One region of the Bacillus sp. SRI_025 genome, then DNA from elsewhere that is predicted to be linked to it. Evidence: a T-box and tRNA genes for the amino acid it is inferred to sense, from the RefSeq annotation. Region 1 holds a T-box; the other holds one or more tRNA genes.

Region 1 (16,014 bases):
CAGCGATGATGTGCAGCCAGACAAAGTGAGAATGACCTCATAATAGATAAAAAAACCGGCAGCCAAAAGGGCAAGCCGGTTTCTTTTATTTTGACTGATTCGGCATGAGACACAAGATCAATGCGTGAAAAGGGCGTATGAACGGCAAGAAGAGGAGAGAGCTTGCCACATTAAACAGCAGGCTGAAATGCGCAATCTGCTGGGCGGGTGAGCTTGCGAGAAGGGCGACAACCTCTGTGATCAGGGCGAGAAACGGAAGGCATATAAGAACACCGAGCACATTAAACACGACGTGTGCATAAGCCGTTTGACGTGCTGCGTAGCCGCCAGATATCGCAGCCATCACAGCCGTAATACATGTCCCGATATTGGAACCTAACACAAAGCTGATGCCTTCCTGAAGTGCCACAGTTCCCTCATTCATAAATCCCATTAAAATGCCGATACAGACGGAGCTCGAATGAACAATCGCTGTGAAAATGGTACCCGAAAGCAGCGCTGTCCAGTCTGAATGCTGCATCATTTCAAGAAAACGCAATGTCTCAGGCTGACTTGTCATCATCCCTGCAATTTTTGAAAAGCCTTGTATGCAAAAAAAGATCATCCCGAGCCCAAATAAACTTTTTCCTGCATGTCTAAAAGATGTTCTGCCAAAAAGGATGCATACAAGACCGATTATGATCAAAACCCACATGAAGACATCCATTTTAATAGCGATAAATTCTGTCGTAAACGTGGAGCCGATATTGGTTCCAAGAATCATAGGGATCGATTTTTTAAAAGAGAGAATGCCTGTACTGACAAAGCCGATGACGATGACCATAAACGCCGAACTGCTTTGTAGAACCCCTGTAAACACAATGCTGACCAAGAATGCTTTGACCGGGTGATCTGTAAAGAGAAGAAGTGATTTCTCAATACGAGAGGACGCAAGCGCCATTAATCCTTTTCTCAGCAAACCCATTGACCATAAAAAAATGAAAATAAGTGCACAAAAATAAATGATCGCCATCATAGAAAAGTCCTCCTCTTACCAATGAATATATGGACTTGTCTACCTGCTCATGACGAAAATATATTTCCAAATCACTTAGTTGACCTCACACAAGGCTTATATTATAATGACTAGGTACATGTTTTGCATGTATATCTTTTTTTAATGCAGTCGATTGGTGTATTCGGAGGGAGGGAAAGAGAATGTCAAAAACGGTCGTTAGAAAAAACGAATCGCTTGAAGATGCTCTTCGTCGCTTTAAACGCAGTGTATCCAAAACTGGAACATTGCAAGAAGCAAGAAAGCGTGAATTTTATGAAAAGCCTAGCGTAAAGCGCAAGAAAAAGTCTGAAGCTGCTAGAAAACGTAAATTCTAAAGAGGGTGGATTTTATGAGTCTTCTTGAGCAATTAAATTCTGATATGAAGCTTATGATGAAAAACCGTGAGAAAGACAAGCTTGTTGTCATTCGTATGGTAAAGGCTTCGCTGCAAAATGAAGCAATTAAGCTTAAGAAAGACAGTTTGACCGGCGATGAGGAACTAACCGTCCTTTCCCGCGAGATTAAGCAACGTAAAGACTCCCTCCATGAATTTTCGAAAGCTAATCGCTTAGATTTAGTAGATAAAGTTCAAAAAGAGATTGACATCTTAGACGTTTATTTACCTGAACAGCTTTCTGAAGAAGAACTGCAAACGATCGTGAAAGAAACGATCGCTGAAACAGGTGCTTCCTCAAAGGCTGACATGGGTAAAGTGATGAGCGCTATTATGCCAAAAGTAAAAGGTAAAGCTGATGGAGCTGTCATTAACAGACTTGTCAGCGAGCAGCTGTCTCAATAAAAAAGTATCCTTCTATTGTTAGAAGGGTACTTTTTTTATGCCCTCATGATTCTGTCATATAAAAATGAAACCTATGATACATTTGTAACGTATGTAAAGGAACAGTAAAATGGAAGAAAGAGAGGAGGGATCACCAAATAGATGAAAAAAATAAAAATTTCTATTGCTCTCTTCAGTTGTTTTATAATATGCTTGTTATTAGGGGTTCAATTGACCGCGAAATCAGCAGATCAGAAAGTTCATGTTATCCCAATTGAAGATACAGTAGAAAAAGGACTTTCTAAATTCATTGAACGATCGTTTGAGCAGGCAAAGGCGGAACGGGCGAAGCATATTATTCTCGACATCAATACACCGGGTGGTGCAGTCGATGCAGCGCTTGAGATCGCAGATACCATCCGCGCTTCCGATATCCCAGTGACAGCGTTTGTCAATCATAGAGCGCTTTCAGCCGGGGCATTCATCGCGCTAAATGCCGATCAAATTTATATGACCCCGAATGGAAAGATGGGGGCTGCTGCGATCATTGATGGAGAAGGCAATGCTGCCGATCAAAAATCTGAATCTCTATGGCTTGCTGAAATGAGTGATGCTGCCGAAAAGCAGGGGCGTGATCCAAAGTATGCTCTTGCCATGGCGGATGTAGATATAGACGCAAAAGAAGCCGGTGCACCAAAAGGGGAATTGCTCACCTTTAACACAGATCGGGCGCTTCAATTCGGGTATGCAGAAGGTGAAGCGAAAAATATGGATGACTTGCTTCAGAAGCTGAAATTAACAGACGCTTCTGTTCAATACGATGAAGTGAGCTTTGCTGAAAAGGTTGCGCGTTTTCTTACGCACCCAATCGTCATTCCGATCCTTTTATCCATTGCAAGCTTAGGATTAATTGTTGAGCTCTATTCTCCTGGCTTTGGAGTCCCGGGCACCATGGGAGTGACAGCGCTTCTTCTATTCTTTTATGGTCATCTCGTGGCAGGTTTTGCAGGATATGAGACATTGTTCCTGTTTTTAGCAGGGATTGCACTCATCATTCTGGAATTGTTTTTGCCAGGGGGAATCGTAGGTGTCATTGGACTGATCTGTGTCGTTGTCAGCTTATTTTTAGCAGCTGGAAGCTTTACAGAAATGGCGATTTCCATCTTGATTGCCACTGCTGTTTCAATCATAGCAGTTATTTTATTGACAAAGGTGTTGGGGAAACGTATGAAATTCTTTAAAAAGTTCATTTTAACCGATTCAACCAATAAGGAAAGCGGTTATGTCTCAAATGAAACAAGAGAAGATCTTGTTGGACAAATCGCAGTGACAGCAACTGCACTTCGTCCATCTGGTACGATCGTATTCGGAGATGAGCGCATTGATGTTGTGTCAGAAGGTGCATTTATCGATAAGGATGAGCAAGTAAAAATTGTGAAAGCGGAAGGCTCACGCATTGTCGTGAGGAAAGTATAGATATACTGATTTTAGAGGAGGAATAAAATGGATCCATCTACTTTACTATTATTTGTGATTATCGCAGCAGGTTTGATTGTTCTTTCGATCTTTTTCACCTTTGTACCGGTGATGCTGTGGATTTCTGCCCTAGCGGCTGGCGTAAAAGTGAGCATTTTTACACTTGTAGGAATGAGACTGCGCCGAGTCATTCCAAACCGAGTAGTCAACCCGCTCATCAAAGCACATAAAGCAGGTCTTGATGTGACGATTAACCAGCTGGAGAGCCACTATCTTGCAGGTGGTAACGTGGACAGAGTTGTGAACGCATTAATTGCAGCTCAACGCGCGAATATCGAATTGAACTTTGCCCGCTGTGCAGCCATCGACCTAGCAGGACGTGATGTACTAGAAGCAGTTCAAATGAGTGTAAACCCTAAAGTCATTGAAACACCATTTATCTCTGGTGTTGCGATGGACGGGATTGAAGTCAAAGCAAAAGCACGTATTACAGTTCGTGCAAACATCGACCGTCTTGTCGGTGGTGCAGGGGAAGAAACAATTATTGCCCGTGTAGGTGAAGGGATTGTCTCGACAATCGGTTCATCAGATAATCATAAAAAGGTTCTTGAGAATCCTGATATGATTTCTCAAACGGTTCTTGGTAAAGGATTAGATTCAGGTACTGCATTTGAAATTCTCTCGATTGATATCGCAGATGTGGATATCGGTAAGAATATCGGGGCGATTCTGCAAACAGACCAAGCAGAAGCAGACAAAAACATTGCACAAGCGAAAGCAGAAGAACGCCGCGCAATGGCTGTTGCACAAGAGCAAGAGATGCGTGCGAAAGTTGAAGAAATGCGCGCGAAAGTTGTAGAAGCAGAGGCAGAAGTACCACTTGCAATGGCTGAAGCATTACGTGAAGGCAATATTGGTGTCATGGACTACATGAATATTAAAAATATCGATGCTGATACGGATATGAGAGATTCATTTGGTAAAATGACAAAAGGTCCATCTGATAATGAAAACAAATAAGCATCCTCTCACGCTTTAAGGAGGGAGCCCATTGGACATTCTATTTGAAAATCCGCTACTAATTGCGATTATCATCGGTATCATCTCTGCCGTCTTTGGGAAGATCGGCAAACAAGAGGAGAACGAAGAGCAGAATCAGCAAAAGAAGCCCGCTCCTCAGCGTAAGCAGGTGCCCCAAAAACAAACAAAGCAAACAAGTCCAGATCCAGTCGTGACGGATCAGCTGGACGATTTCGGTGATGTACATGATCATGGCGGGATGAAGAAAAAAACTTCTCAGTCCTTACAAGATCGCTATACGGCTACACTTGCCGAAATGGAAGAAAGAAAAAACGAGCTGAACAAAGAGTTCCAATCGCTTGAAAGAGAGCTGACAAGGCCAAAGGCTGCATCTGCTGAAGTGAGGCCAAAAGTCATTGAGAAGCTGAACCAAGATACAATTGTTCAAGGAATGATCCTTGGAGAAGTATTTGGAGAGCCGCGCGCGAAAAAGCCGCACAGAACGATGAAACGGCCATATAAAAGATAAAGAAGAAAGTCCCCTTCAAAAAAGGGGGCTTTTTTTGTCTGATAACGATTTTTCATAAAGAAAATGCTGAAACGGCTGTTTTACGGGATTCATTAGCATGATATGAACCCCTGAGGAATAGGATGATATAGAGGCTTTCTCATCAGTCTCACCATCTTTCAGTTTGATCTCATACACATGAGGTGGGAAGGGGTTCTTATTGAATGGGAAAAAGAAAAAATCGACTTAAAGCATGGCTGACAAGAACACTTGAAATCCCTCCAGACGTGATGATGGATCTTCCCCGTATTACGATGGTTGGCAGACTCCACATTTACATAGAGAACCATAAAGGGCTTTTGCTTTTCAGTGATCAAGAGGTAAGGCTGATGCTCAAACAGGGACAATGCATTATTTCAGGGAAAGATTTTGTGATTAAAACGATTTTGCCAGAAGAGATTTTATTGGAAGGGAAAATCGATGAGGTCCGTTATATTGATTCTTAACTGACGGAGGGGAGAAGCGTGAAGAATAAATGGTTCGGCTATTTTATTGGCAGAGTGGAAGTGGAGATCAAAGGAAATGGCATTGAGCGGCTCATCAATGAGTGCACGAGGCAGGGGATCACAATGTTTCAAGTGAGCCGCCGTCAAGACAGCGTGTGCTTATTTATTCGCCTATCAGATGTACATGCCTTCAGAAAGGTACGCAGACATCATGACGTGACATGTTCATTTCATCAAAAGAAGGGCTTTCCGTTTCTACTTCTTTGGTCAAGGAAGAATATCGGATTTACCCTTGGGATTGTATGTTTTCTAGTGACGATATTGGCACTTTCAAACATGGTATGGAAAATTGATATTAAAGGAGCCAATCCAGAAACTGAACATCAAATGAGAAAGCATTTAGACGACATTGGGGTGCAAAAAGGACGTTTTCAGTTTCTAATGGGAACACCTGAAAAAATTCAAAAATCCCTGACAACCAATATTCAAAGCATCACATGGGTCGGTGTTGAACTAAACGGTACAACCTTTCAAATGAAAGTTGTGGAAAAAAATGAACCCGAAAAAGAAAAATACATGAGTCCTCAGCATATCGTCGCCAAGAAAAAGGCTGTCATCACGAGAATGTATGTAGAAAAAGGGGAGCCGCTCGCCGCGGTTGATGAACATGTAAAGAAAGGACAGATGCTTGTCTCTGGACTCATTGGCAGCGAAGATCAGCAGAAAACGGTAGGAGCCAAAGCGAAAATCTATGGTGAAACGTGGTATCGTTCTGAAGTTTCTGTCCCTCTTCGAACATCTTTTGACGTCTTTACGGGTAAAATGAAGACAAAGCACAAGCTCTCCGCATTTGGAGGCTCACTGCCATTTTGGGGCTTTTCTTTTAAAAAGGATGATTTCAAGCAGCCAAAAACAGAAACAGAAGTTCATCCGCTTCATTTCTTAAACATGCAGCTCCCATTCTCTTATGAAAAGGAAATCACACGTGAAAGTGAGAAAATAAATCGAGAATACACAAATAAAGAAGCGGTTCAAGCAGGGATTAAAATGGGTAAAAAAGAATTAGAAGAGAAGCTAGGTCAAACAGGAGAGGTGAAAAGTGAAAAAGTTTTGCACGAGACAACAGGGAATGGTAAAGTTAAGTTAATCATCCTTTACCAAGTAATAGAAGATATTGTTCAACCAACACCTATTGTTCAGGGAGACTAGAGAATGACAGAACATTTACTTGAGATTCAACAAAAATTGGATAGTCCAAACGAAGCGATTGCTTTATTTGGCAATCAAGATGCTTATCTGAAACTAATGGAAAACGAGCTGAACGTCTCCGTTATTACGCGTGGAGAAAAAGTGTATGTTTCTGGTGAGGAAGCATCGAGAGATACAGTAAGCCGTTTGATCACATCTCTTTTACATCTCATCCGTAAAGGAATCGAGATATCTGAACGGGATGTCGTCTATGCCATTAAAATGGCGCAAAAAAACAAGCTGAATTATTTTGAGAATATGTATGAAGATGAAATTACGAAAAATGCCAAAGGAAAGTCGATCAGGGTGAAAACAATCGGCCAGCGGGAATATGCTGCGGCGATGAAAAAAGATGACCTGGTCTTTGGAATTGGACCAGCTGGTACAGGGAAGACGTATTTGGCAGTCGTCAATGCGGTACATTCATTAAAAAATGGACATGTGAAACGGATTATCCTGACAAGACCAGCTGTTGAAGCAGGAGAGAGTCTTGGCTTTTTACCAGGCGATCTAAAGGAAAAGGTAGATCCTTATTTAAGACCACTATATGATGCCTTGCATGATGTGCTTGGCAGTGATCATACGGAACGTTTAATCGAGCGCGGCGTGATTGAAATAGCGCCCCTTGCCTATATGAGAGGCCGGACGCTTGATGATGCATTTGTTATTTTAGATGAAGCGCAGAATACAACACCTGCCCAAATGAAAATGTTTTTGACGAGACTTGGCTTTGGTTCTAAAATGGTCATTACAGGAGATATTACACAGATTGATCTGCCAAAGGGCATGCAGTCAGGTCTTGCGGCTGCAAAGGACATGCTTGCAGATATCAAGGGCATCTCATTTATTGAATTAGACCAGACAGATGTGGTCAGACACCCGCTTGTGGCGAAGATCATTGGCGCATACGAAAAGCAAAAATGAACTGAGTGACCCGATCGTCTTCATCGGGTCATTTTGTTTCGATCGTGGTTTAAAGTAAAAAAGGAGGTACTTTCCTTGAGAAAGAATCAAAAAGGCAGTAAGCGCAAAAGACTGCTGTCTAAAAAAGAACCTCAGAAAATGGAGCGCTCACGTTATTTAAATGTTTTGCTGTACGCTGCTTTAGCAGCCATTTTATTCGTGGTGCTCTTCTTCCATGTAAAGCCTGAATCGCTCGACTTAGATTTATTTTCTGTGAGCGAACAGACCATCTATTCTCCGTCAACTGTTGATGATCAAGAAGCGACAGAAGAAAAGAAACAAGAAGCAACAGATCAAGTGGAAGATCAATATACGCTCAAAAAAGCGTATTCTGATAATCGTGTAGACCTCATCTCATCCCTCTTTGAAGCCATTAAAGAAGAGAAGAAAGCAGCTGATGAAAAAGAGAAAGCGCCATCAGATCAAGAAATGGTCAAGCGTGTCAAAGAAAAGCTCACAACAGATATGCAGGAAGCTGTTTCGGATCAATCCATCAAAGCACTGCTTCAGGCAAGTGATGAAAATCTCTCATTTACTAAGGATTCCATCATCACAGTGGTGAATTCACTGATGAGTAAAGAAATCACAGCAGCAAAATTACAAGATGAGAAAAAACAAGTCAAAACAGAACTTGAAAACAATTCGATTCCATCAAAATACTTAAATGCAGCGAAAGAAATCGGTGAATTTGCGATCATCCCAAACTATGTATTTGACCCAGTGGCAACAGAGAAGAAAAGACAGGAAGCGGCTGACAATATTCAGCCAGTGCAAATTAAGCAAGGGCAAATCTTAGTTGAAGAAGGAGAGCTCATCGACCGGGAAGTTTATCGCAAATTAGAACTCACGGGTCTATTAAACAGCTCAAATTTATTTAAGCCTGTAAGTGGTCTTTTCATATTAATTGGCCTTTTCTTAGCAGCGATTATTCATTCCCTTGAATCGAGAAAAAAGTCGCTTGTCCATAAGAATAAGTCATTATTGCTCTACTCGCTTATTTTTACGATTATTTTAATTATTATGGAAGTGTTCAGTCTCTTCCAGGAAACGAAATATACAACGATAGGCTATGTTGTGCCAGTGGCACTTGGCACGATGCTGATCAAACTGCTCATTAATGAGCGGTTAGCAATCTTCTCCGGTCTTGTATTTGCTCTTTGCGGCAGTATGATGTTTAATCAAGGAGTAACCGGCGTCTTTAACTATGTGATCTGCGCTTATTATCTGATGAGCGGGATGGCGGGTATTTTATTTTTAAGAAAACATAATGCAAGATCAAAAATATTGCAGGCTGGGCTTTTGGTGGCGCTGGTGAATGTACTTGTGGTTTTATCCATTACACTGATCCAAAACTCTTCACCATCAGGGCTTGAAATCGGTGTGAACCTCATGATGGCGATTGTGTCAGGGTTTGCATCATCTATCTTGGTCATTGGGTTAATGCCTGTTTTTGAGAGCATGTTTGGCATTCTTTCCACAATGAAGCTGATTGAATTATCTAACCCAAATCATCCGCTCCTCAAAAAGATTTTAACCGAGACACCAGGTACATATCATCATAGTGTCATGGTGGCGAATTTAGCGGATGCTGCATGTGAAGCAGTTGGTGCAAACGGTCTTTTAGCAAGGGTCGGCGCTTATTATCATGACATTGGGAAAACGAAAAGACCGCAATACTTTATCGAAAACCAAATGAACATTGATAATCCGCATGACAAGCTTTCTCCTCAGCTGAGTAAAAATATTATTATTGCCCATACGACAGATGGCGCTGATATGCTGAGAGAAAAGAAGTTTCCTGAAGAGCTTGTCGACATTGCAGAACAGCATCACGGAAAGTCTCTTTTAAAGTTCTTTTACTATAAGGCAAAAGAGCGTGATGATCAGGTGACAGAAGAAGAATTCCGTTACCCTGGTCCAAAGCCGCAATCAAAAGAAGCAGCGATTATTTCTGTGGCTGACAGCGTTGAAGCGGCGGTTCGTTCCATGCATAATCCAAATCCAGAGCGGATTGAAAAGCTTGTCAAAGGCATTATTTCGGATAAAATGCAGGACGGGCAATTTAGTGAATGTGACCTGACATTTAAAGAATTAAATATTATCAGCCAAACGATTTGTACAACATTAAAGGGGATTTTCCATTCTCGGATTGAATATCCAGATGCCCCGAAGCAGAAGGTGAAGTAAATGACATTGTTAATCGATTTAATAGATGAAACAGGACAAGTATCAAAAGAGCAGCTTGAAGAAGTGGAAAAGCTTCTTCAGTTTGCTGCAGACGAACTTGAGGTCAAGGATCAAGCGGAAGTATCAGTGACGATCGTTTCGAATGAAGAGATTCATCAAATCAATAAAGAATACCGCGGAAAAGACGCGCCAACAGATGTGATCTCCTTTGCACTTGAGGAAGAAGGAGAAGGGGAGATTGAAATCATTGGAGCGGATGATATCCCGCCTGTACTTGGTGACATTATCATTAGTGTAGATCGAACGAAAGAGCAGGCGGAGGAATATGGACATTCCTTTATGAGAGAGCTTGGATTCTTAACGATTCATGGCTTCCTTCATTTGCTCGGGTATGATCATATGACAGAGGAAGATGAAAAAGAAATGTTCGCCAAACAGACAAAAATCTTGGATGATTATGGCCTTTCGAGATCATCGTAAGAAAAGAAGGCCGCTCGCCCGTTTTTTTCGGAGTTTTTACTATGCATTTAGAGGAATATGGCGAACTTTCTTGAATGAACGGAATTTTCGATTTCACACAGTCGCAGCCATCATCGTGGTGATCTGCGGCTTTTGGTTCCGCATTGACCCATTTGAATGGCTGATCGTTCTTCTTCTTTGCGGGGGGATGTTTGCGCTTGAACTTGTCAATACAGCCATTGAACATACAGTGGATCTGATGACAGAAGAAAGGCACCCGCTTGCAGAGAGAGCGAAGGACGCTGCGGCAGGCGCTGTTTGCGTTTACGCCGCAATTTCGGTTATGATTGGGTTGATCATCTTCTTACCGAAGATCATGCAATAGAACAATATTACTATTTATTAACATTTTTAGAAATGGGCGTGAAAATGTCACGTGAATTATGTAAAATATAAATGTGACAGTGGTACCATTTCTTCTGAAAGTGGGAACTAGGAATGAACAAACAAGAGTTGATTTCAGAAGCAATCAAAGCAAGAGATTTTGCATATGTACCCTATTCTAAATTCAAAGTCGGTGCAGCGTTACTGTCGAATGATGGAAAAGTGTATGGCGGCTGCAACATTGAAAATGCAGCATATGGTATGTGTAATTGTGCGGAAAGAACAGCACTTTTTAAAGCCTATTCAGAAGGCATTACATCTTTTCAAATGTTAGCAGTGGTGGCTGATACAGACCGTCCTGTTTCGCCGTGCGGCGCATGCAGACAGGTCATTTCAGAGCTATGTGCACCTGACATGCCAGTGATTCTAACGAACTTAAAAGGACATATATACGAAACAACAGTAAACGAACTATTGCCAGGAGCATTTTCACCGGAGGATTTAAATGACTAACGAAAGCTTCAAATCAGGATTTGTATCAATTATTGGAAGACCAAATGTAGGGAAATCAACCTTTCTTAATCGTGTTATTGGACAAAAGATCGCCATCATGAGCGATAAGCCCCAAACGACGCGAAACAAAGTGCAAGGTGTCCTGACAACGAACACATCACAAACGATCTTTATCGATACACCGGGGATTCATAAACCTAAGCATAAGCTTGGTGATTTTATGATGAGGGTGGCTCAAAATACACTGAAGGAAGTCGACCTGATCTTATTTATGATCAACGCACAGGAAGGCTATGGCAAAGGTGATGAATTCATCATTGAACGACTAAAGCAAACATCTACACCGGTGTTCCTTGTCGTGAATAAAATTGACCAAATTCATCCAGATGAACTGTTTCTTTTAATTGATGAATACCGCACACGTTATCCATTCAAGGAAATTGTGCCAATTTCAGCTCTTGAAGGAAACAATATCGACACGCTTCTTCAGCAGATTGAAGGTTATCTTCCAGAGGGCCCTCAATTTTATCCGGCAGATCAAGTAACAGATCATCCAGAACGGTTTATTATTTCTGAATTAATTCGTGAAAAAGTGCTGCATTTAACGAGAGAAGAGATTCCGCACAGTATTGCGGTTGCGATTGAATCAATTAAGCCAGATGAAAATGGCAAGATCCATGTCGCGGCAACCATTGTCGTAGAACGTGATTCGCAAAAAGGGATCGTCATTGGTAAACGAGGCAGCTTGTTAAAAGAAGTGGGACAAAAAGCGCGCAGAGATATTGAAGCACTTCTAGGCTCAAAAGTGTATTTAGAGCTTTGGGTCAAAGTTCAGAAGGACTGGCGTAATAAATCCACTCACCTTCGTGACTTCGGATTTAGAGAAGACGAATATTAAAAAATCGCTGCATTTGTCAGCAAATCTGACAATGGTGCGGTTCGATTAGTAAAAATTGTTTATCATGAAATGGAGGTAGCCTGGTCAAGATAAAATTAATATGTTGGATGTAGCGTTGCTGCTTCTAATAAAGAAAGGTGGGGTTTTTATGTTGAATTTTACATGGAACGTATTTTCACAAACAGGAAGCGTTGACACGTATCTGCTTTTCAAAGAGTTAGAAAAGGAGAACCTGGAAAGACCCGATGTACTTGAAGAAGAAATAGCACGATTTGATTTTCCAATCTTATAATTCTTGACCCCCTCCAGCGCTCGGAGTGTAGACAAATGCTCATTAAAAGTGAAGGAATCGTCCTTAGAACAACAGATTATGGCGAAACAAACAAAATTGTCACGCTGCTCACTAGAGAACATGGGAAAATTGGCGTGATGGCAAGAGGCGCAAAAAAATCAAACAGCCGCCTGTCAGCCATAAGCCAGCCGTTTTTATACGGCACCTTTCTTATCCAATCATCAACAGGAATTGGAACGCTCCAGCAAGGCGAAATGATTGAAAGTATGCGGGCCATTCGGGAAGACTTATTTCTGACCGCATATGCCGCATATATGACGGAATTGATTGATAAAGGGACAGAAGAAAAAAAGCCAAACCCTTATTTGTTTGAGCTTCTGCTTCAATCTCTGCGTCATCTCAACGAAGGCACAGATGCTGATATTATTTTATTTATCGTAGAGGTTAAAATGTTATCAGTGATGGGGATGAAGCCTGAACTTGATCAATGTGTTCACTGTGGTCAAAAAGAAGGGCAGTTCCATTTCTCGATAAGAGATAACGGCTTCATTTGCCAAAATTGTTTTTCGAAAGATCCATATAAACTGCCCTTATCCCCCGCAGCTGGAAGGCTGCTCCGTTTGTTTCATTATTTTGATTTATCAAGGCTTGGTCAGGTTGATGTGAAGCCTCAGACGAAACAAGAAATTCGTCAAGTGCTTGATCACTACTATGACGAATATTCCGGCCTCTATTTAAAATCAAAAAAATTCATGAATCAAATGGAATCCATGAAAAAGCTAATGGGTGACGAAAACAAAAGTTGACATCTCCCATGACTTTTTGTAAGATCATCTAAGATAAAATATGTTGCATTGACAGAAAGAAGTACTTACGTAAAATCCATAAAAGCGACCTTAGGGCGGTGTGAGCTAAGGATGGAGGCGTAACGAAAGGCATTCTTGAGCAACGTAAAACAAAGCGGCTGGATGCTACGACACCAGCAAATAGGGTGGAACCGCGGGAAAAACTCTCGTCCCTATGTTTGCAAAGAACCTTGCGAGCATAGAGACGGGAGTTTTTGTGTTCTCTTACAAGGTTCTAATCCCACCCGCCATACATAGCGGTTGGTGTAGAAAAGATGGAGGTGCGATCATTGAATATTCAAGACATGATTTTGACGCTGCAAAAGCATTGGTCAAATGAAGGCTGCGTATTAATGCAGGCGTATGACACAGAAAAAGGTGCCGGAACGATGAGTCCATACACGTTCCTCAGAAGCATCGGCCCAGAGCCATGGAAGGTAGCATATGTAGAGCCTTCAAGACGCCCGGCTGATGGCAGATATGGAGAAAACCCAAATAGATTGTATCAGCATCATCAATTTCAAGTGATCATTAAGCCATCACCTGACAATATTCAAGAACTATATCTTGAATCATTGAAGGCACTTGGCATTGACCCGCTGAAACATGACATTCGTTTTGTGGAAGATAACTGGGAAAATCCATCTCTTGGCTGTGCTGGACTTGGCTGGGAAGTATGGCTTGATGGGATGGAAATTACGCAATTCACGTATTTCCAACAAGTCGGCGGCTTAGAATGTAAGCCCGTTTCTGTTGAAATCACATACGGTATTGAACGTCTTGCTTCTTACATCCAGGACAAAGAAAATGTCTTCGATCTTGAATGGACAGACGGATTTACGGTCAGAGATTTATTCTTAATGGCTGAATATGAGCACTCTGTGTATACATTTGAAACATCTAATACTGACATGCTGTTCGAGCTATTTACAACCTATGAGAAAGAAGCACATAGTCAAATGGACAAAGGACTTGTTCACCCGGCATACGATTATGTCCTCAAATGCTCTCATACATTTAACCTGCTCGATGCAAAGGGCGCTATTTCTGTGACTGAGCGAACTGGTTATATCGGAAGAGTGCGTCAGTTAGCAAGAAAAGTAGCCAAAACCTATTATGAAGAACGCGAAAAATTGGGATTCCCTATGCTAAAAGAGGAGGCGGCTTCTCATGAATAAAAAAGATGTATTACTTGAAATCGGCTTAGAAGAGATGCCGGCTCGTTTCATGCCAGAGAGCACAAAACAACTAGGTGAGAAAGTAAAAGCATGGTTTGAAACGCAAAATATTTCATTCGAAGAGACTGCTTTATTTAACTCACCAAGACGTCTTGCTGTACTTGTGAAAGGTGTTGCAGAAAAACAAGAAGACATCAAAGAAGAAGCAAAAGGCCCAGCTAAAAAGATTGCCCAAGATGCTGAAGGCAATTGGACAAAAGCTGCTGAAGGCTTCGCCCGGGGCCAAGGTGCTTCAACAGACGATCTCTATTTCAAAGAGATCAAAGGAGTGGATTATGTCCATGTCCAAAAGTTTCAAGAAGGGAAGCAAGTCAAAGACCTTCTCCCAGCGTTAGGTGAAATTGCTGCTTCATTAAGCTTTCCAAAGAACATGAGATGGGGAAGCGAAGATTTACGCTATATCCGTCCGATTAAATGGATTGTTTGTTTATTTGGACAAGAGATTGTACCTGTTGAAATTGCCGGGGTGAAAAGCGGCCGTGAAACAAGAGGACACCGTTTCCTTGGTACGACAGCGAGCATTGACACTCCTGCTTCTTATGAACAAACTTTGCGCGATCAATTTGTGATTGCAGACTCAGATAAAAGAAAACAATTAATTACTGAACAGCTAAATGCGCTATCTTCAGAAAAAGGCTGGGTCATTCCTGTTGATCCTGAACTTCTAGAAGAAGTGAACGATCTTGTAGAATATCCAACTGTGCTGTCTGGTTCCTTTGAAGAGGAGTTTCTTGCATTGCCGGAAGAAGTATTGGTGACAACAATGAAAGAGCATCAACGCTACTTCCCTGTGAAAAATGAGCAAGGAGAATTATTACCGCATTTTATTACAGTCAGAAATGGAAACAGTGAGGCGCTGGAAAATGTCGCAAGAGGGAACGAAAAAGTACTTCGCGCACGTTTATCAGATGCTGCATTCTTCTATAAAGAAGACGAAAAACTAGTGATTGAAGACAATATTAAAAAGCTTGATAAAGTGGTATTCCATGAGAAACTTGGAACAATCGGCGACAAGCTGAAGAGAGTGACAGACATTGCAACCCGTCTAGCGGCGCATGTCGGAGCAGATGACGAAACAACAAAACGCGTGGCTAGAGCAGCAAGTATTTCGAAGTTTGACCTTGTGACTCAAATGGTCTATGAATTCCCTGAATTACAAGGAATCATGGGTGAGAAATATGCAAGAGCTCTTGGTGAACATGAAGAAGTGGCAAGAAGCATTAACGAGCATTATATGCCGCGCTTTGCTGGTGATGAGGCGCCGTCTACTTTGATTGGTGCGATTGTGGCCGTAGCAGATAAGCTCGACTCTATTTGTTCATTCTTCTCAATCGATGTGATCCCTACAGGTTCTCAAGATCCTTATGGACTTAGAAGACAAGCGAGTGGTATCGTTCAAATCCTGCTTGACCGTCATTGGAATATTTCATTTAAAGAGCTGTTAGCACTTGCTCAAGTAAAGACAGAACATGAAGCTGCTCTAATTGAATTTTTAACGCATCGTTTAAAATATGTTCTTCAAGCAGAGCATATTCGCCATGATGTTGTTGATGCAGTGCTGGATGTTGAAAATATTGAGCCATATGCAGTCGTCAAAAAAGCAGCTGTTCTTGAAGAGAGTGTAAAACAAGAAAGCTTCAAAGAAACGGCTGAAGCATTGGGA
Region 2 (16,014 bases), on a different contig from region 1:
AAACGATTTCATCCCCGGCTCCTGCAATGTTTAAAATAGAATAAGTCGTCGCTGCTTGCCCAGAAGAAACAGCAAGTGCACCAATTCCACCTTCAAGCTCTGCGATACGCTTTTCAAATACGTCATTTGTCGGGTTCATAATACGTGAATAAATATTTCCCGGTTCCTGAAGACCGAATAAATTCGCTGCATGATCACTATCTCTAAAACCAAAGGAGCTTGTTTGGTAAATAGGCACGGCTCTTGAATAGGTCGCTGAATCAAGCTCCTGACCCGCGTGAATGGCTTTTGTTTCTAAACGAAATGAACGTTTTTCTGACATGTGTGTATCCTCCTTTTGTTAGATAAAACCAACTGTTTTGATAAGAAATATTTAATAAGACTATAAATCTTGTTCACTGCTCGGTCAATCATTTTTTAGATAAATCTGAAAAAACAATAAATATAGTTGACAGGTAGGAATAGTGTGTATTAACATGAGCATACTGAAAACGCGAACAAGAATGGCTGATCGGTCAACCGAAGGCTCTATCACTCAAGCATGAGTGAAGAGCCTTTTTTTATTTGAATGAGAAAGGATGATGAAGATGGAAAAAAAGAAAAAACGAAAAAAATACAGAAAACACATGGATATCACACTAGACATCTTAATTGAGCGGAACAAATATGAGATTTACAGCAGCAAGGAACGAATAGAAGCGATTTACGATCGGATTGATGAAAAGCATACAAGGACAAAATAACCATTTTATAAATTTGAGTTGATTTATGGGATTAATATGATTTAGGATGGTGCTAACAAATCAATATGATTAGCTGATCGGACAACACGAAGGCTCTTATCTCTTTTTTGGGGATAAGGGCCTTTCTGTGTATGTATCTGATGGCAAGAGGAGTGGAGGGTTTCAATGACGATTTCAATTGATATTGCGGATAAATCCTTTTGGAAAGACAAACAGACCATTCGGGTACTTGAAGACTTAAGATTGAACATCATTCCCGGGGAATTTGTAACAGTGATAGGTCCAAGTGGATGCGGAAAAAGTACGTTGCTAAAAATCATAGGCGGGCTCGATACAGCGTATGATGGGCAAATTTTGATAGGAGACAGACGGATCACAGAACCTGGAATGAAACAGGGCTTTATCTTTCAGGAACACCGCCTATTTCCATGGCTGTCAGTCGAAGAAAATATAGCAGCCAATTTCAATTTAAAACAACAGGATGTACGCCGCAAAGTGGATGAATTGATTGAAATTGTTCGATTAAAAGGATTTGAACATGCTTATCCACATGAGCTTTCAGGAGGAATGTCGCAACGGGTTGCCATTGCGAGAGCACTCCTTCGTGATCCGGAGATCTTATTGCTTGATGAACCATTTGGTGCGCTGGATGCATTCACACGAAAACACTTGCAGGATGTGCTGCTGGACATTTGGCAGGAGAAAAAAACAACGATGATGCTCGTTACTCATGATATTGATGAATCGATTTATTTAGGAAATGAAATTGTGCTCTTACAAGCGAGACCTGGCCGAATCCATAAAATTCTTCCTGTGAATCTGCCTTTTCCGCGTGATAGAACATCAACCTCTTTTCAACATTTAAGACAAAAGGTGCTTTCAGAATTTGAGAAAACAGATGAATTGTTACTAACTGATGGATCAGGGATTTAGGGAGGGGAAATCGCATGAAAAAGATACAAATGATCGTGATTTTTTTGAGTCTTCTCCTTGTTTTAGCAGGGTGTGGTCAAGCAGCAGACGGCTCAGAAAACAAGGTGAAAGAAATTCGGATTGGGATTCAGCAAAGTTTGAGCCCGCTGCTTTTAGCAAAGGAAAAAGGGTGGTTTGAACAATCATTTGAAAAAGAAGGAGTGAAGGTAAAGTGGGTGGAGTTTCAAAGTGGTCCTCCCCAATTTGAAGGACTTGCTGCAAATCAATTAGATTTCTCGCAAGTTGGAAACTCACCTGTCATAGCAGGTCAGGCAGCGGGTATTGATTTTAAGGAAATTGGTTTATCTCAGGATGGGCTGAAAGCGAACGGTATTTTAGTGAATAAGAACAGTGAGATTCAAAAAGTAGAAGATTTAAAAGGGAAAAAAATTGCTGTCGCTAAAGGGAGCAGTGGCTTTGATTTTTTATACAAAGTATTAGATCAGGCAGGTTTATCTGCGAAGGATGTTCAGATCATTCAGCTACAGCCAGATGAAGCGATATCAGCATTTGAAAATGGATCCGTTGATGCTTGGTCGATCTGGGAGCCGTTCTTATCACTTGAAACGATCAAGAAAGGAGCAAAGCTGCTGGTGAATGGGGAAGCGACTGATTTATATTCTCCAGGTTTCACACTTGTTCGCACTCAGTTTGCTGATCAGCATCCTGAACTAGTGGTGAAATTTTTAAAGGTATATGACCATGCGGTGAAGTGGCAGAAATCACATCCAGAAGAGGCTGTTACTCTATATGCGCGTTTAAAAAATTTAGATAAGAAGGTCGTCACACAAGTATTAAACAATACGGAACCACTCAATAAGCCCATTTCGAAGAAGATCATCAATGCTCAGCAGCATACCGCTGATTTTCAATATAAAACAAAGGCGATCCAGCGGAAAATTGATGTCAATCAGGTTGTAGATAATTCGTTTATTGAAAAAATGCTGAAAGAGGAGATGGATGAATGAAAGCTATTTCGAACCCGGCTTTAGCATCTAAAATTGAGCGGTCAAAGAGAAAAAGGAGAAAAGCGTCTTCTTTATATAAGTTAAAGGGACTGGTATTACCTGTTCTACTTATTGCGGTTTGGCAGATTATAGCTGGTTCTCAAATTGTTTCTTCCACTGTATTGCCTTCGCCCGTTTTGATTGCTGAATCCTTTCGAGAGTTGATACGTTCTGGTGAGCTGTTTGGCCATCTTTACATCAGTCTTTATCGAGCAATATGTGGATTTTTACTTGGGGGAGGCTTAGGTCTTATGCTGGGCGTATGCGTAGGGTTTTCTAAAAAAACAGAGCAGTATGTAGATCCGACCTTGCAAATGCTGAGAACCGTTCCCCATTTAGCGGTCACCCCTTTATTCATCCTCTGGTTTGGCTTTGATGAAACGGCGAAAATTTTATTGATTGCACTTGGGGCTTTTTTTCCGATTTATATTAATACTTTTCTTGGTATTCGCAGTGTAGATAATAAGCTGTTTGATGTGGCCCGCGCCTTAGAGTTTAATCTGTATCAAAGCATCACAAAGCTGATTTTACCGGCTGCTCTTCCGCATATTCTTCTGGGCGTGAGGCTGTCATTAGGAATTGCTTGGCTAGGTTTAGTGGTAGCTGAGTTAATGGGTTCAAGCAGCGGCGTCGGCTATATGATTATGGATGCAAGGCAGTTCTCTCAAACGGATAAAGTGTTTGTCGGAATTATCATCTTTGCAGTAGTAGGTAAGCTGACAGATTCATTTGTACGTCTGTTAGAAAAGCGTCTGCTCAAGTGGCGCACTAGTTATCAAGGTGAATAATAACAGGGGGCGATGTCATGAATATTTTATGGTTTATTCCAACACATGGAGACGGCCGTTATTTAGGATCAGCAAAAGGGGCAAGACAGGCAGACTATCCATATTTTAAACAGATTGCTCAAGCAGCTGATCAGCTTGGTTATACAGGGGTCTTGCTGCCGACTGGGAGATCATGTGAAGATCCATGGCTGACGGCAGCTGCTTTAGCTGCTGAAACCACTCATTTAAAGTTTCTCGTGGCTCTTAGACCAGGGCTTATGCAGCCGTCTGTTGCTGCTAGAATGACGTCTACATTAGATCGTCTTTCAGGCGGAAGGCTGCTGATTAATGTGGTAGCAGGGGGAAGTAAAGAGGAGCTTGAAGGAGATGGACTGTTCATTTCTCATGATGAACGCTATGAGGCAACAGAAGAGTTTTTGACGATTTGGAAGCGGTTATTGAAAGGAGAAAATGTTCAATTTCATGGCAAACATCTACAAGCGGAAAATGGCCGGCTGTTATTCCCACCAGCTCAAACCCCCCATCCACCAGTCTTTTTTGGCGGATCATCATCAGCAGGAATTCAAGCGGCTGCCAAGCATACAGATGTCTATTTAACTTGGGGCGAACCGCCTGCACAAGTAAAAGAGAAAATTGCACAAGTGAAGAAACAGGCTGAAAAGGAAGGAAGAACGGTGAAGTTTGGCATTCGTCTTCATGTGATCGTGAGAGATACCGAAGAGGAGGCATGGCAGGCAGCGGAACATCTGATTCGTCATTTAGATCAGAAAACAATTGAGGAGGCGCAAAAAGTTTTACAGGGGATGGACTCAGTAGGTCAAAGACGAATGGTGGAATTGCATCAAGGGAGGAAAGACAAACTTGAAATCAGCCCAAATCTTTGGGCAGGCATTGGCTTAGTACGCGGCGGTGCAGGAACAGCACTCGTCGGAGATCCGCAAACAGTAGCAGATCGTATCATAGAATACCAGTCTCTAGGCATTGATACATTTATATTTTCTGGTTACCCGCACCTAGAAGAAGCTTATTATTTAGCAGAGCTTGTTTTCCCGCTCCTTCCATTCAAGAGATCGGGGGATACAGGACTCTCTGTGCCAGCTGGTGAAATCATTGGGAACAATCATTTTCCAGATGCAGCCTCTGCTGCTAGTTCCTCATAAATATGAAAAAGCAAAGCAGTCTGCGATGGCTGCTTTGCTTTTTTTCATAGAATAGGAGCGAGTCATATGTTGTGTACTGCTGAACAAGGTAAGGGCTTTTTTCCCAATCGATTTTCTTGTATATACATATTTTCAGAGTCAAGAGAAGAAGGAAAATATACTCACTCTTTTATCGGAATGATCAGTAAATATTTCATAATTGATGTTATTGCGACATATAATCAGGACTTTTATATCTGATATATCGGGGGAATTCTTTCTATCTCACAAAAAAGAAAGAATAAAAATGATAGATGATAAATATGGACTATTTGAAAAAGAGAAGAAAAAAGATGGTGCAAATGACATTAAATGGGTTTTGTGGTTCTTAAGAGGTGTTAAAATCTAGTAAATAAGAGAGGGTTTAAACAGATGAAGGTGAATAATTGAATAAAAAGTCACATTTTAATCAAATGTATGTTCGGTCAAAAATGGGATGTTCTGTAGATGTTTGGCGTGTGACGCCTATGATACGATCATCATAAGCTGGGAGGTGAAAAGTATGACTTATGCAGCGCCGCAAGTTGACTATTCCACTATGGAACCTGCTATTATGGACCAAGCTTGGTTCTTAGTATTTGTTGCTGTCCTTCTTGGATTGGGAGCAACAGTCGTTCTAGGAGCAGCAGTTTGGTGTATCGCAAACGGCAAGGGTAGCTTTACAGGAGCCGTTCAGTGGGAAAGTGGCTTAAAAGTCCAAATTGAATGTAAGTAGCTATACTTAGGATTCATCTTTTTACTTCTTAGATAAGACACCAGGGCTAAACCGTCTGTGGCGGGCGGTTTAGCCTGATCTGTTTTTAAAGAATATGCAGACACTTGGAGGTTATATGTTTACGATCGAGAATTTAACCAAAACGTATAAAAATAACGTGACTGCTGTCAATGATTTTCATTTAAAGATCGACCCTCATCAAATCGTTGCTGTTGCTGGACCGAATGGTTCGGGTAAAACAACGATGATTAACTGTATACTTGGCATCATTAAGCATACAGAAGGAAAAATTCATTTGCAGGGCGTCACTAATGATGAACCATCCTTTAAAAAACAAGTAGCCTATGTTCCAGATGACCTGCTGCTCCCTGAAGCATTGACTGGTGCTGAATATTTAGAGTTTGTTTCTTCTATGTATGAATGTAAAACAATTCACAGAAGAAATCAACTAATTGAACTGTTTGATATGGACTCGGCTTTATCAAGACCGATCGAAACCTATTCACATGGGATGAAAAAAAAGACACAGCTGATTGCTGCATTTATGCTTGATAGTCAATTGGTGATCATGGATGAGCCCTTTAGAGGACTTGATATTGAAGCGGTTATAAACACAAAGAAACTGATGAAGCGGTATGCCGAGCATCATGGTGCAATCTTGCTTTCAACGCATGATATGCTTTCAGCGGAAGAGCTGTGCCAGAAAATCGCCATTATTTCTAAGGGAAATAAAATGGATGAAGGAACAGTCTCAGCCTTAAAGGAGAAGTATCAATCAAGCACACTGGAACAGGTGTTTCTGAAAGCTTCAATGTTAAGTGATAGGGGTGCACATTTTGATGAAATCATTAATCATTTCTAAAATGATGCTTAAAATGTGGCAGCAGGAGATGTATAAGCTCTTTGATTCTCAAACGAAGCGGATCATTGTGGTCTTATTCTTTTTGTTTGCCGTCACAATGGGGGCCATTATCGGATATAGCTTTACAGGTGTCTTTATGAAGGCTTTCTTAAATGGAGATGAACGGTCACTTGGATTACTCGTTGTCTCAATGGCAATCAATGCTTCTATTTTTACAAGCTTGTTATTCGTTTTGATCAAGGTCAGAACACCTGAACAAGACCGGTTTTCTATGCAGCTCAGCTGGTTTCCGCTCTCTACCTTTCAGAAAAGTTTTGGATACTTCATTCCGATGGTGACAGTGGTGACAGGACTTGTTTTATTTTTTATCGGTATTCTGCTTTTACCTAATTTTATTGCCCAGGGAATAGGTATTTTCTTTATCTTTACTTTCTTTTTGATGGTGCTTTTGCAGTCGCTCTTTGTCTTAATGCTCCTGCAGTTTATTTACAATATCACTTATTTACTCGTTTTGAAATTAAAATTACCGTTGCAAAAATTTGCAGCGATATTTGTTTTATTGGCACTCGTTGTTGCGTATGGATTGACGCATTTTGATATTAGCCAAATTCAGCAATCATATCTACAGTTTGATTATCATTTGATGTATTTTACAGCACCGTTTTTCTTAGCGGCACAAGGAATGTCTCCTGAAGGGGTGAATTATGCCATCTTGATTCTGTTCATCCTTTTATCGGCAGGCGGCGCATTTCTTTCTCTTGCGATGATGCCGATTATGGCAGAGAAAAAAGCGTTAACCTTTTTACACAAGCTGCCATTCTCTTCTTCAAAAAAGTGGTCACTTATTGTGAAGGAAATGAAGTCACAGGTACGGAATGAAGAAAACATTTTAAACTTTCTTATTCTTCTCATTGTGATCTTATTCGTTCGTTATCAATTTGGATTCCGCTTTGAACAAGAAGCGTTTTTTGTTCTATGTGCTCTTGCTGGATTAACAGCCTTCAATTCGTTTGGCAATGATAAACGAATGCTGGGGATGTATAAAACATTTGGCCTGAGATCATGGGAAGTGGCTTTGTATAAGTTTATCGGCCTTCTGCTTGTTGGTGTACTGCAAATTGTTTTATTCATGCTGACAACGCTGACGCTTCCTGATCAATTTTGGCACGCGTTGATTGGTGCCGCTGTCTTATGCAATGCCACTGCGCTCTTTTATATAGTAGGTATTTTACTTCCTCTTGATCGAAACAATCCCTACACAGGCATATTTTCATTTGGAGCGCTTATTTTACTCATGATTCCGATTGTTTTTATTGGAAACTATGTCATAGGGGCATCGAGTCAAACGCTTCAATGGCTGCTTGTCGCTGCATTTGAGGGTCTGCTCATCTTTGCCATATACAAAGGTTTTTCATGGAGGTATTCACATGATTCAACTTCTTAACAATAAACTAAAGATTGAGCGGGTACCGGAACTAGCTCCGTATGTGACCTTACAAAAGAGGCATCTCACGGATACGCAGTATGGAAGCACACTCCCGATCAATGAAAGTGCCTATCATATGTTAACGAAAGTGGACGGTAAAAGGACAGAAGCGAGTATTACAGCAGAGCTCGCCGATTTATTTCAGGTCGATGAGTCGGTGATTGCTCGTGACTTTTATCAGCTGATGACGGGATTGAATCAGCATCACTTGCTGTCCATTCATTATCATTCACCGTATCGGATTGTGACAGCCTGCTGTCAATTTTTCAAGCAGTATCAAGTCAAAATGAAGGAACGATTTGATTGTACTGGTCACTCGTTCCTTCACATTTTTGGAACGGCTTTGCTCATGGTGACGCGTAAAATCATCTTTTTCTGGATGCTTTTCATGGTCATGGCAGGGCTCGCTTTTTTATTCATTCCTGATCCATCGATTGCAGCCATTGCGATTTATTTTACGATTATTTATTTCGGGTTAATTACCGGAACTGCCTTACATGAGGCGGCACATGGCTATGCGCATCGGAAATTTGCAGGGCGAGATGGTCCTCAAGGCTTTTTTGCGAGTGATATGATGTCAGTGAAGTTTGTAAGACCCGTATTAGATCCGTTTCAGAAAAAGCAGGTATGGATTACGCTGCTTGGACCGCTCGTTCCCGGTGTGATTGGCGCAGCAGGCATCATAGTGACCATTTTATTTCTAAAAGAAAATCCGGTTTCGACAGGTTTTTTCATTTTTTCAATCTCGTATTTTATTCAATTACTCTATCTTCTTCCGTTTATGGGGGATGGTAAATCCATTATGAAGCAGCTATTGCTTGGGGGAATGGGAGGACAACGATCATGAACGTACAGGCGATGAAACAAGGCGCAATAGTTGGTGGTTTTCTAGGGTTCTTAGGCTTTCCGATGCTGACAATCGGCGTATTGTTCTATCATTTATTTCAATCAAAAACGAATGATGCTTTATTATTTAACAGTCTCGCTTTTGAAATGGAAGGCTCGTCCGCATTTACTTTTCAGATCAAGCCAAACTTTTTTATTTATATGATTGTGATTTTTGCTGCGAGTTTTCTCATTGTGGCATGCCTATCAGCAATAAAGCAGAAAAGAGCGAAAGGTTAGGAGAATTCTCCTAATCTTTTTTTGTATGACAAACCAAATTTTAGTATAATAAGAAATAAAAAACATCAAAGGGGATCACAATGTTTAAAAAATGGAGCATTCTTTTATTCACAGTTTTTCTATTAGCAGGATGCGGCGAGAAGGCTGCGGAAACAACGACAACCGAAAAGACGGTTTCGACAATAAAAACAGAGCCTGCTACTAAAAAACAAGTAACCATCGAACAAATGAAACTCTCAAAAAAAGAAAAAAACTTACTAGAAGCAGCAACGACTAATGAAAAGGTGGCTCTGACACTGAAAGGATTAACGAAGAAGAACAAGAGTATTACGTTTATCGGGAGCCATTACAAAAATGGCCGATTAGTGAATAAGGAAGCATCATCTGCTACCTTTACTTTACACCAGAATGGAACCGACCAAACGGTGAATGTGCTTCTTCAATTACATCATGAGAAAGATACATATGAATCACAATTTAGTATTTGGTCAGATAAAAAGAATGATGGGATGACGAAAGCGACATCAAGCTTTCCGTTCAAAGTAAGTGACTATGTATTTTCTGCACAACCTGAAACTATCAAAGTTGCTTCTGGAGAAAAGGCTCTGATTGCGTATACAGCGGCGATGGGGAAAGACGGGGGTTCAACTATATTTGAAGAGATTGAGAAGAATCCAAAGCAAGCGCTGAAAAATAAGTCACATGCATACTTATTTTATATCCAGCTAGATAAATAACTATCGTAATATATACGGAGAATATGAATTTTTTTGACGAAAAATCTTCATATTCTCTTGACGAATTGTTAAGAAAGTTGTAACATAATAAAAGTCAACGCGATGACGTTGCTTTTAAAAAATTGATGCGGGTGTAGTTTAGTGGTAAAACCTCAGCCTTCCAAGCTGATGTCGTGAGTTCGATTCTCATCACCCGCTCCAATACATAATTTTGTTTATAACGCAGTATTTCGTTTCATAGATAAACGAAGTGTTGCGTTTTTTATTATGTCAGTATAATGTGAAAAAGCACTGTCAGGCTACAGTGCTTTTTCAATGAGTTCATATTTGCTTTCTCCGCCATGTATTTGTACAAACATCTTCGTCAAGGATTGAATAAGAGCTTCACTCTTTTCCCGGGAAATAGATGGAGGGAAAAGGATGATTTGAAGAATGTTCTTTGTGTCTGGAGAAATATGTGCTGTACTTGCTTGAGAAAATAATCCATTCAGTCCTGCGCCGTCCTGCCATTCGATGTGACCAGCCTCATGTTTTGTCAGTGAAAGCGGTCCTTTGATGCGATCGGCATCTAATGTCAGGATGGGTAAGAAATATTTTAGTGAGAAAAATATCGACAAATCCTGTACGGAATTGGTCGAGTCAATAAATTGTTCCTTTTGGATATCAGAAAGAAGTGAAAGGAAAGGAACATCTTTTAAAAGATCCGTCCATTCTTTGATGGCTGGTACTTCTTCTAAGACTTTATCTTCGTATTCAAAAAATAAAGATTCTTGAAACAGGCGTAAGCGGCCTTTTAACATTTGAGGTGATGTGCCAACTTCAATATGCGAATATTCAATCTGCCCAACATGGATAGACGGGTTTTGAGGATGAGAAATTTCCATATGTATCTTCACAGTGACTCACTCCAATCGGTCATGATACACTCGTATTATACTGAAAACAACAGAAGAAACAAAGAAAGGAGGTTTGCAAGGTGATTCATGTTGGAGAATTAAAAGAAGAATTGATTCAATATGCGAAAGAAATTGGTGTCGATAAAATTCGATTTGCAAGTGCCGATACATTTGATTCATTAAAGGACCGCCTCATCTTACATGAATCGTTAGGGTATTTGTCAGGTTTTGAAGAGCCTGATATTGAAAAACGAACAAACCCTTCTTTGCTGCTTCCGAAGGCCAAATCAATTGTTGCGATAGCGCTCGCGTACCCTTCCAAAATGAAAGATGCTCCACGAAGTACAAAGGATGCGAGAAGGGGGATCTTTTGCCGGGCTTCATGGGGAACAGATTATCATGTCGTGCTGAAAGAAAAGCTTGATATGCTCGAAGAATTTTTGCGGAGCAAGCATGTCGATATACGGACAAAATCAATGGTGGATACAGGAGAATTGTCTGATCGTGCTGTAGCAGAACGTGCTGGCATTGGTTTTAGTGCAAAGAACTGTATGATTATCACGCCAGAGTTTGGATCTTATGTGTATTTGGCTGAAATGATCACAAATGTCCCGTTTGAGCCGGATGAGAAAATTGAAGACCAGTGCGGAACATGCAATAAATGTGTGGATTCGTGTCCAACAGGTGCGCTTGTGAATCCTGGACAGCTGAATTCTCAGCGGTGCATTTCATTTTTAACGCAGACAAAAGGGTTTTTACCTGACGAATTTCGTTCGAAAATAGGAAATCGATTGTACGGGTGTGATACGTGTCAAACTGTCTGCCCGATCAATAAAGGAAAAGATTTTCATCTGCATCCTGAAATGGAACCGGATCCTGAAATTGCAAAGCCGCTGTTAAAGCCGCTTCTGACGATCAGCAATCGTGAGTTTAAGGAAAAATACGGTCATGTTTCAGGTTCATGGCGGGGGAAAAAGCCCATTCAGCGGAATGCAATTTTGGCACTCGCTCATTTTAAAGATACATCTGCCTTACCAGTGTTAATTGAGCTGATGCACAAGGACCCAAGACCGGTCATTCGGGGAACAGCTGCTTGGGCAATTGGGAAAATTGGCGATGATCAGCAGCTCCCAGAGCTGGAAAAGGCTCTTGAGCGGGAAAGTGATGAAGAAGCGAAAGCGGAGATTGTGAAAGGGATTGAGCTCCTGCAGACACCTTTAAATACTAAATAACATCCCTGTGAACATAGAATGAACCAAACAGAGATTTTAAAAAATGTTTGGTGGTGTCTGTGTGTGAAACAATTATTAGAGAAAACTTTAGAAGACAGGCTGGCGTATTTAATCAATGACCGTGCAATCAAGCAGCCGCAGCTTATGTCTGATGTGGAAGCAGTAGAGCGGAAAAAAGAGCTTTTTGCTAGAAGACAGGTTGAAATTGTGAAGGCGAAAGCAAAAACAAAACTTCTCGATTCAGCCATTCAAGATGATGGAGCTCAGCATGTGCAGTACCTTGCTCATCTCACATATGTCTGCAAGGATGTAGACGATTCTTTTTATTTAGAGGAACAGGTGGAAAAAAGAGAAGCATTTCTTTATAACGACATGCTTGTCAAAGATCGGATGATGCTAGAAGAGCGGCAAGGGGAAGAGCTTATGGATGAGCGCTTTCAGACCGAAGAACAATTCGGTAGAGCTTTTCACTATGACCGGCGGGCAGCCGTGCAGTATGCGGAGACTTACTGGAATAAGCGGAATCCAGCCTATAAAAATTTTGAAGATAACTGTACAAATTTTATTTCACAATGTTTGAAAGCAGGGAATGCGCCAACAAGAGGATATCCGAACCGCGGGTCTGGCTGGTGGGTGCGTCCGCATACGTGGAGCTATAGCTGGACGGTGGCTCATGCGATGAAAAATTATTTAGCGAATTCGAAAGCGGGTTTGAGAGCAAAGAAACTCAAAGAACCACGCGAGCTTCAAATTGGAGATGTCATTTGCTACGATTTTGAAGGTGATGGAAGGTATAATCATACAACCATTGTTGTTGATCATGACAAAGGCGGAATGCCTCTTGTGAATGCACAGACGTATGACTGCCGCATGCGTTATTGGTCATACGAGGATTCGACCGCCTATACACCTGCTATTCGATATATGTTTTTTCACATTTTGGACGATGCCGCGAAAGGTAGTTAGTGGTATAATGTTGAGCGGAAAAGAAAATTAGAGGTGAACTTTTTTGGGACTTCATGTCGTTTTATATCAACCAGAAATTCCAGCTAATACTGGAAATATTGCGCGTACATGTGCAGCAACAAATACAACCCTTCATCTGATTCGTCCGCTTGGTTTTTCGACAGATGACAAAATGCTGAAGCGTGCAGGACTCGATTATTGGAAATATGCCAATGTGGTCTATCATGATTCACTTGATGAATTGTTTGAGGCTCATCCGAAGGGGCAATTTTTCTATATCACAAAATTTGGCCAAAAGCCGCATACGACATTTGATTACTCTCAGCTGGATGAAGACTATTTCTTCGTCTTTGGCAGAGAGACAAGTGGATTGCCAAAAGATTTGATTGAACAGAATATGGACCGTTGTCTTCGTTTACCGATGACAGAGCATGTTCGTTCTCTGAATCTGTCGAATACGGCAGCCATTCTTGTATATGAGGCACTTCGCCAGCAGCAATATCGCGATCTCATATAAGATCATGATAAGAGCCGAGATACTGATCTCGGCTTTTTTATGTGAGATAAGATACAGACAGATGAAAAATATGACTTAATTATACTTTTTTGACATGTTAAAAAATAGGTAGTATGATAGATTGTGATGACGTTTTTAAAAAATGATGAATCCATTAGGAGGAGTAATGAGATGAAAAAGCTACTGATCACTAGTGCCATCAGCTCAGCAATTTTAATGGGGACGATTCCAGTCAGTATTCCAGGACTCTCTCAGACGCAGGAGATAGAAGCAGCGCAGCTATCAAAAGGGATTGGCGGGCGCACTTATATCAATAGTAACGGATCCATATTGGTCACAAAAATTCAGCTCCCTCCCGCAATGAGTGTGTCAAATGGTACAGCTTATATTTATTCTGGATTCACAGGTTCAAAGGAAGCGGATATTGGGCTTCAATACAGTCCAACCTATAATGTGTGGAAACCTACGATGAAAGTAGGAGCAAATAATCAAGAGACATATATCGAAGGGAAAAATGACTTTACGTATACAAAGGGATTTAAACCTGGAAGTACTGTTCAAATGACGATTTATAAAAATTTGAATGGGCATACTAGAGCGACGTTCTGGGGTACAAATAATGTTGGCTATACCGGCCGCATTATTACAGAAATTCAAAACTCAAACATTGGCGCTGTGACTAAGTGGAAACTACTGTCGACGGTAGCAGTAACTGACGATATTTATCGAAAAGACATCCGTGCGAACTTCTCTACTCGTTTTACTGACATCACATTAGATAATCGTGCCGTCACACCTGTGGTCGATACGCAAGACTTTACGAAGGTTCAGGTGTCAGGGAATACAGTGAATATGCAAGTGCTGAAAACAACGAACTAAATGAAAAAAGGATGTTCCGCAAATGGAACATCCTTTTTTTCATTTCCCAGGCTTGCCTTCGTAGCCAGCAGTGAAAATGGATACTAAAAACGTAATGATGACGCCCATCATAATGACCGTTCTCATATAAGCTCCCCCTTATCCCTTTGTTCCGTTCGCTGCCTGTTTCATATGATGTGAAGTTCACCTTGAAAAGCAGGAGAAGAAAATCATTTTTCTCCTATTTTTCCTTTATTATGAAGGGTCTTGCGGATGGTTGTCAATTCAGTTTGCCAATTCGTCATTTTGAAGAACGAAAGCATGTAATAGGACGCCTCCGCATAGATTGTAAAACAGTATCTGATTTCTAGCTTCAATCTTGAAAGAGGAGGTTCATATGGATATTTTAAAGAAAATCGAACAGCACAGAGAAGAAGAGCAGCGTCTCAAATGGGAAGGCACATTCAGCGATTATTTAGACATTATTAAGGAAAATCCACTTGTCGCTCAATCTGCTCATTCTCGCGTTTATCATATGATTAAAGACAGCGGGATTGAAGAGGAGAATGGGGTCAGAACCTACAAATTTTTTGATCAGGAGCTGTTTGGGTTAGAGGAATCACTCGAAAGATTAGTGGAGGAATATTTTCACCCTGCCGCAAAGCGGCTGGATGTCAGGAAGCGTATTTTATTACTGATGGGACCAGTAAGCGGAGGGAAATCGACGCTTGTCACTAGATTGAAAAGAGGACTTGAAGAATATTCACTGACAGATCATGGCGCAGTTTATGCGATCAAAGGCTGCCCTATGCATGAAGATCCGCTTCATCTTATTCCGCAAAATTTGCGGGAGGATTTCTATAGAGAATATGGGATTCGTGTGCAGGGGAATTTGTCGCCTCTGAACATGATGAGACTGGAAGAGGAATATGGCGGCAGAATTGAGGATGTAAGGGTCGAGCGGATCTTTTTCTCAGAGGATAAACGGACCGGCATTGGTACCTTTAGTCCGTCTGATCCGAAATCTCAGGACATTGCCGATTTAACAGGAAGCATCGATTTTTCAACCATTGCCGAATTTGGATCAGAGTCAGATCCCCGTGCGTACCGCTTTGATGGAGAACTCAATAAAGCAAACCGAGGGATGATGGAGTTTCAGGAGATGTTAAAGTGTGATGAGAAATTTCTATGGCACCTCTTGTCATTAACGCAGGAAGGAAATTTTAAGGCAGGGAGATTTGCCTTGATTAGTGCAGATGAATTGATCGTCGCCCATACGAATGAAACCGAGTACCGGTCATTTATTTCAAATAAAAAGAATGAGGCTTTGCATTCAAGAATTATTGTGATGCCAATTCCTTATAATTTAAAGGTCACAGAAGAAGAACGCATTTATCATAAAATGATTTCAGAAAGTGATGTCTCAGATGTGCATATTGCCCCGCATACGCTGAAGGTAGCAGCAATGTTCTCCATTTTGACGAGATTGAAAGAGCCGAAGCGTTCTGATATTGATTTGGTGAAAAAAATGCGTCTGTATGACGGAGAAAGTGTCGAAGGCTTCCAGTCAGTCGACATTGATGAGATGAAAAAGGAATTTCATGATGAAGGGATGAGCGGAATTGACCCGCGTTATGTAATCAACCGAATTTCATCTACCATCATTCGAAAGAATATGGAATCGATCAATGCACTGGATGTCCTGCGCTCCTTAAAAGAAGGGCTTGATCAGCATCCATCTATCTCCAGCGAGGACCGGGAACGTTATTTGAATTTCATCTCAGTCGCGCGAAAAGAGTATGATGATATTGCGAAGAAGGAAGTGCAAAAGGCATTTGTGTATTCCTATGAGGAGTCTGCGAAAACGCTGATGGATAATTACTTGGATAATGTTGAGGCTTATTGCAATAA

Evidence for each region. A T-box is a leader RNA that pairs with one kind of tRNA and senses whether it is charged. The one in region 1 lies ahead of glyQ (glycine--tRNA ligase subunit alpha), so its partner is inferred to be a tRNA-Gly.
Region 2: it has a tRNA-Gly gene. The T-box ahead of glyQ (glycine--tRNA ligase subunit alpha) is inferred to sense a tRNA for this amino acid. The anticodon was not compared.

The regions. Positions count from the first base shown of each region.
Region 1 covers NZ_JBYEGB010000002.1:465,010-481,023, forward strand. Annotated here, with positions in the region: gene mtaB (tRNA (N(6)-L-threonylcarbamoyladenosine(37)-C(2))-methylthiotransferase MtaB) at 1-43, shown strand, start outside; gene AC20OE_RS07285 (Na/Pi symporter) at 86-1,015, opposite strand; gene rpsU (30S ribosomal protein S21) at 1,198-1,371, shown strand; gene AC20OE_RS07295 (GatB/YqeY domain-containing protein) at 1,386-1,835, shown strand; gene AC20OE_RS07300 (NfeD family protein) at 1,977-3,290, shown strand; gene floA (flotillin-like protein FloA) at 3,318-4,310, shown strand; gene AC20OE_RS07310 (hypothetical protein) at 4,342-4,839, shown strand; gene yqfC (sporulation protein YqfC) at 5,043-5,324, shown strand; gene yqfD (sporulation protein YqfD) at 5,343-6,533, shown strand; gene AC20OE_RS07325 (PhoH family protein) at 6,537-7,496, shown strand; gene AC20OE_RS07330 (HD family phosphohydrolase) at 7,611-9,722, shown strand; gene ybeY (rRNA maturation RNase YbeY) at 9,723-10,202, shown strand; gene AC20OE_RS07340 (diacylglycerol kinase family protein) at 10,180-10,566, shown strand; gene AC20OE_RS07345 (cytidine deaminase) at 10,680-11,078, shown strand; gene era (GTPase Era) at 11,071-11,976, shown strand; gene AC20OE_RS07355 (YqzL family protein) at 12,125-12,268, shown strand; gene recO (DNA repair protein RecO) at 12,304-13,074, shown strand; T-box leader at 13,114-13,291, shown strand; gene glyQ (glycine--tRNA ligase subunit alpha) at 13,404-14,291, shown strand; gene glyS (glycine--tRNA ligase subunit beta) at 14,284-16,014, shown strand, end outside.
Region 2 covers NZ_JBYEGB010000003.1:481,465-497,478, reverse strand. Annotated here, with positions in the region: gene AC20OE_RS12215 (homocysteine synthase) at 1-322, opposite strand, end outside; gene AC20OE_RS12210 (FbpB family small basic protein) at 588-743, shown strand; gene AC20OE_RS12205 (ABC transporter ATP-binding protein) at 909-1,676, shown strand; gene AC20OE_RS12200 (aliphatic sulfonate ABC transporter substrate-binding protein) at 1,706-2,683, shown strand; gene AC20OE_RS12195 (ABC transporter permease) at 2,680-3,510, shown strand; gene ssuD (FMNH2-dependent alkanesulfonate monooxygenase) at 3,528-4,670, shown strand; gene AC20OE_RS12185 (hypothetical protein) at 5,212-5,424, shown strand; gene AC20OE_RS12180 (ABC transporter ATP-binding protein) at 5,540-6,286, shown strand; gene AC20OE_RS12175 (hypothetical protein) at 6,264-7,730, shown strand; gene AC20OE_RS12170 (PqqD family protein) at 7,714-8,619, shown strand; gene AC20OE_RS12165 (hypothetical protein) at 8,616-8,897, shown strand; gene AC20OE_RS12160 (hypothetical protein) at 8,978-9,634, shown strand; tRNA gene AC20OE_RS12155 (tRNA-Gly) at 9,762-9,835, shown strand; gene AC20OE_RS12150 (hypothetical protein) at 9,934-10,530, opposite strand; gene queG (tRNA epoxyqueuosine(34) reductase QueG) at 10,614-11,762, shown strand; gene AC20OE_RS12140 (amidase domain-containing protein) at 11,826-12,728, shown strand; gene trmL (tRNA (uridine(34)/cytosine(34)/5-carboxymethylaminomethyluridine(34)-2'-O)-methyltransferase TrmL) at 12,772-13,245, shown strand; gene AC20OE_RS12130 (YrpD family protein) at 13,417-14,124, shown strand; gene AC20OE_RS12125 (PrkA family serine protein kinase) at 14,501-16,014, shown strand, end outside.